Regions from separate parts of the Sporosarcina koreensis genome, predicted to be linked through region 1. Evidence: a T-box and tRNA genes for the amino acid it is inferred to sense, from the RefSeq annotation. Region 1 holds a T-box; the other holds one or more tRNA genes.

Region 1 (2,438 bases):
TATTCAAGAAAATATAAACCTAAAATAGCTCCCCATTTAGAAACCTTCTAAATGGGGAGCTTTCATTCATACAATGGAAGAAAAGCAAAAGGGCGATGTATACATGACACGTATCTTCTTCTTCCTCATCAGCTACGGACTCATAGTCATAACGACGACACATATGATCTTCTATTTCAATTATCTATCACTAGGCTATAGCTGGAAGCAGATTCTGCTGTTCATTATCCAAACGGCCGACTTCACGCTTTTCGTTATGGCAGTCATCCTTCTTGTGATTACCGTCTTCGTCCGAGTCCCATCGCGGACTCCATTTTTTTAAGTGTTGCAGACGCGATTGCATTCGCTTTTTCAGCGCCGCGGTCAAGATGCACGTCAAGCTCCGAGGAATTAAGAAGCTCCTCGTAGCGTTCTTGGATCGGTGTGAGATGTCCGACGACAGCCTCGGCGACACCTGTTTTGAAAGCGCCATAGCCAAGCCCCTCGTATTTCGACTCGAGGTCGGAAATCGCAATGCCGCTTAACGCTGATTCAATCGTCAGAAGGTTGGACACCCCTGGCTTGTTTTCAACATCGAATTTCACGATGCCATCCGAATCCGTCACTGCGCTCTTGATTTTCTTTTCGATTTGCTTCGGTGTATCCAATAGCGAAATCGTCCCTTTTTTATTCGGATCCGATTTGCTCATCTTCTTCAATGGGTCTTGCAATGATTTGATGCGCGCGCCGTGTTTCGGAATGCGCACTTCCGGGATGGTGAGCACTTCGCCGTATCGTCTATTGAAACGTTCGGCGAGATCCCTTGTCAGTTCAACATGCTGCTTTTGGTCGTCTCCGACTGGCACGATGTCCGTATTGTAGATGAGAATATCCGCGGCCATCAACGGCGGGTATGTGAGCAATCCGGCAGAGACGCCTTCTTTCCCATCGGATTTGTCTTTGAACTGGGTCATGCGCTCAAGCTCGCCGATGTACGAAATGCATTGCATCATCCATCCGGCTTGGGCATGCGCCGGTACTTCAGATTGGATGAACAGAAGTGATTTCTCCGGGTCGATGCCGCTGGCGATATAAATGGCTGCGAGCGAACGGATCGTCTTCGCCAGTTCATCCGGCTCTTGCTGTACTGTGATCGCATGCTGGTCGACGATGCAGAATCGGCAGTCGTATTCGTGCTGAAGCTCTGTAAATTGCTTGAATGCCCCGATGTAGTTCCCTAATGTTACTGTCCCTGTAGGCTGAACGCCTGAAAAAATAGTTTTCATCCAAATTCCTCCTATAAATAAATACTGCTAATTTTCGCTACAGGCGGACGCTTTCCGCGGGCGAGCGGTGAGCCTCCTCAGTCGCTATGCTCCCTCCGGGGTCTCCCCTGTCTCGCTTTCCCGCAGGAGTCGCCGCCTTTCGCTCCAATCAACAGAGGTACCTAAAATAAGAATAAAAATAAAAAAACACCAGTCATCCCTAAAAAAGGGACGACTGATGTGCATCAACCGTGGTACCACCCGAATCAGCCCGCAAGCAGGCCACTCAAACCCCTTAACGCGGGGAGTCGTGAAAGGCTACTCGACGATGGATGAACATCTTTTTCGCCAATCAAGCTCGGGAACCCAATTCTTCTCGTCCGCCATACCTGTTCGCACCAACCACAGGCTCTCTTGAATGCCGCGACAAGAGTACTCTCTCCGTCTTCGCTTTTTATAATAGTTGTCAAAAGTATAATACGACAGGGGAAATAAAGCAAACTTAAAATATTTTCCACGCATTATTATATGTTACCTTTGGCACCTTAAGTTTAAATCGACAATGAAAATGGTTTTTTTGCAAGAAATATAGGGAATAGATGACTTTACCTATTCATTGTATTTTTGCTTTGATAGAATAAGTGAAAGAAAGGAAGTGTCATATTGAAGAAAATGAAATGGATCGGCTCTTTATTGCTTGCAAGCGCAGTAGCTATGCCGCTCGCGGTGCAAGCAGATGATACTAAAAACGATTTGGAATTTGCCGAACGTACATATGGATTTGAAACGATAGACGAAGGAATTGTTGCCGGGTCAAAATTATTCCGTTTTGATTCGGGGCTTGTATTTGAATACCCAGACGCAGTCCGCGGAATTTACGTGACGGGACATTCCGCAGGGGGGGCCCGGTTCGAGAAATTATTGAAACTGATCGATTCAACGGATTTGAATGCGATGGTCATCGATATAAAAGACGACTTCGGAAATTTGACGTATAAGCCGAAGGAAGACTCGCCATTGTTCAACTTGGATATTGGCAAGCCATACATAAAAGATCCGCACAAAATGCTGGAGACGCTTGAGGAACAGAAAGTCTATCCGATTGCAAGAATCGTCGTGTTCAAAGATAGCGTACTTGCCGAGAAACGTCCGGAACTTTCATTCATGGATGGCGATAAAGTTTGGAAAAACGGC
Region 2 (2,438 bases), on a different contig from region 1:
TGATTTATTTTGAAAAAACGCTTGATTTATTCACCAGATTTGATATAATAAATCTTGTCTTGTGAAAAATAGTCCAGTGATGATGGCGAAGAGGTCACACCCGTTCCCATACCGAACACGGAAGTTAAGCTCTTCAGCGCTGATGGTAGTAGGGGGCTTCCCCCTGTGAGAGTAAGACGTCGCTGGGCTGTCATTTCTAAAATGACCGTGATGAGTGGAAAACACTTATTGCAGCATTATTCCGCAGTAGCTCAGTGGTAGAGCAATCGGCTGTTAACCGATCGGTCGTAGGTTCGAATCCTACCTGCGGAGCCAATTGGAGAGCTGTCCGAGTGGCCGAAGGAGCACGATTGGAAATCGTGTATACGCTAACCGCGTATCAAGGGTTCAAATCCCTTGCTCTCCGCCAGATTTATTACCTACTTACATATGGCCCCTTGGTCAAGCGGTTAAGACACCGCCCTTTCACGGCGGTAACACGGGTTCGAATCCCGTAGGGGTCACCATTTTACTAAAATGGTTAATCGCAGCTCCCGTTAAAATTGGGAGAAGCGAGCAGAACAAGGAAGCGATTGAGAGAGGGAAGGAGCGTACAAAACAGTACGTGACTGACCGAGCGAATGAAGCTGACGCAGTAATGAGAAGCTTATCGCAATTTTAACTTGGAGGATTAGCTCAGCTGGGAGAGCACCTGCCTTACAAGCAGGGGGTCGGCGGTTCGAACCCGTCATCCTCCACCATAATTTCTTAAACAGAATGCGTAGGATATAAAGTTCCTACAACTAACATTATCGCGGGGTGGAGCAGTGGTAGCTCGTCGGGCTCATAACCCGAAGGTCGCAGGTTCAAATCCTGCCCCCGCAACCAAAAGGTCCCGTGGTGTAGCGGTTAACATGCCTGCCTGTCACGCAGGAGATCGCCGGTTCGATCCCGGTCGGGACCGCCATTTTTATGTGGCTCAGTAGCTCAGTCGGTAGAGCAAAGGACTGAAAATCCTTGTGTCGGCGGTTCGATTCCGTCCTGAGCCACCATTTTATTTTAATAATGTTGCCGGTGTAGCTCAGTTGGTAGAGCAACTGACTTGTAATCAGTAGGTCGTGGGTTCGACTCCTATCGCCGGCACCATGCTCTTGGTGGGGTAGCGAAGTGGCTAAACGCGGCGGACTGTAAATCCGCTCCCTCCGGGTTCGGCGGTTCGAATCCGTCCCCCACCACCATTTTTTACAGGGGCATAGTTTAACGGTAGAATAGAGGTCTCCAAAACCTTTGGTGTGGGTTCGATTCCTACTGCCCCTGCCATTTCTGTTTAAACCAATACTATGGCGGTCGTGGCGAAGTGGTTAACGCATCGGATTGTGGTTCCGACACTCGGGGGTTCGATTCCCCTCGTCCGCCCCATTCTATGCAGTCTGCAATTTTAAAAATATTATTATGGCGGTCGTGGCGAAGTGGTTAACGCATCGGATTGTGGTTCCGACATTCGGGGGTTCGATTCCCCTCGTCCGCCCCATCTATACTTTGGGGTATAGCCAAGCGGTAAGGCAACGGACTTTGACTCCGTCATTCGTTGGTTCGAATCCAGCTACCCCAGTTATGCGGAAGTAGTTCAGTGGTAGAATACGACCTTGCCAAGGTCGGGGTCGCGGGTTCGAATCCCGTCTTCCGCTCCAACTTTCTTACGGCGGCATAGCCAAGCGGTAAGGCACGGGTCTGCAACACCCTTACCACCGGTTCGATTCCGGTTGCCGCCTCCATACTTCATGTATGTCGTAAGTAAATTTTTATTATGCCCGAGTGGTGGAATGGCAGACACGTCGCACTCAAAATGCGATGCCGCGAGGCGTGCCGGTTCAAGTCCGGCCTCGGGTATCCACAAGAAAAGATGCAACCTTGGTTGCATCTTTTCTCTTTTCCGTTTTGGGAATTGATTCAAACAACAACGCTCCTTCCGCTTTCACGGATAGGAGCGTTTTCTATGGAATGGAGTTATAACCTGAATGGGTCGGTTTTCTTTAGTAAGAGGGAAGGGTTCTTTTGATCAACCACATAGCAGGAAGCTTCCCCTCCGCTAATGGACGTGAACATATTACCGCATGCTGTTGTCAATTGCAGCGCTTCCTCCCGGGCCATTGAAGGACGTATAAAAAGTACATGCATTGCTTCTATTGACTCTTCGGTGACCGCCGTTCTGACAGAGTCTACATAAGGGCTGCCGAAAGGGCTGTAATCGTCTTTCAATTGAAGAATGTGGTTCAATGAATTGAAGCGGCCGTTCAAACCGTCGTAACCTTCATCTTCCCCTCCCACGGTCAAGTGGATATCTCCGACGATTTTAGTAAGATCGTAAATGCCCGCTGGAATTTCGTATTGCAGGGAGAAGAATGTATTGAGATCGACCGCTGTATGTACTGTCTGCAAGTAATTCTGTTTTTTGATCC

Evidence for each region. A T-box is a leader RNA that pairs with one kind of tRNA and senses whether it is charged. The one in region 1 lies ahead of trpS (tryptophan--tRNA ligase), so its partner is inferred to be a tRNA-Trp.
Region 2: it encodes a tRNA-Trp, which carries the amino acid that the T-box ahead of trpS (tryptophan--tRNA ligase) is inferred to sense. The anticodon was not compared.

The regions. Positions count from the first base shown of each region.
Region 1 covers NZ_JBHSNP010000028.1:265,180-267,617, reverse strand. The annotation lists gene fabF (beta-ketoacyl-ACP synthase II) at 1-17, shown strand, start outside; gene ACFPTP_RS15485 (YuzI family membrane protein) at 74-322, shown strand; gene trpS (tryptophan--tRNA ligase) at 279-1,265, opposite strand; T-box leader at 1,469-1,701, opposite strand; gene ACFPTP_RS15475 (putative glycoside hydrolase) at 1,917-2,438, shown strand, end outside.
Region 2 covers NZ_JBHSNP010000009.1:116-2,553, forward strand. The annotation lists rRNA gene rrf (5S ribosomal RNA) at 73-188, shown strand; tRNA gene ACFPTP_RS03810 (tRNA-Asn) at 241-315, shown strand; tRNA gene ACFPTP_RS03815 (tRNA-Ser) at 319-409, shown strand; tRNA gene ACFPTP_RS03820 (tRNA-Glu) at 432-506, shown strand; tRNA gene ACFPTP_RS03825 (tRNA-Val) at 665-740, shown strand; tRNA gene ACFPTP_RS03830 (tRNA-Met) at 793-867, shown strand; tRNA gene ACFPTP_RS03835 (tRNA-Asp) at 871-946, shown strand; tRNA gene ACFPTP_RS03840 (tRNA-Phe) at 956-1,031, shown strand; tRNA gene ACFPTP_RS03845 (tRNA-Thr) at 1,050-1,125, shown strand; tRNA gene ACFPTP_RS03850 (tRNA-Tyr) at 1,133-1,217, shown strand; tRNA gene ACFPTP_RS03855 (tRNA-Trp) at 1,226-1,299, shown strand; tRNA gene ACFPTP_RS03860 (tRNA-His) at 1,323-1,398, shown strand; tRNA gene ACFPTP_RS03865 (tRNA-His) at 1,435-1,510, shown strand; tRNA gene ACFPTP_RS03870 (tRNA-Gln) at 1,520-1,591, shown strand; tRNA gene ACFPTP_RS03875 (tRNA-Gly) at 1,596-1,670, shown strand; tRNA gene ACFPTP_RS03880 (tRNA-Cys) at 1,681-1,754, shown strand; tRNA gene ACFPTP_RS03885 (tRNA-Leu) at 1,789-1,869, shown strand; gene ACFPTP_RS03890 (B3/B4 domain-containing protein) at 1,987-2,438, opposite strand, start outside.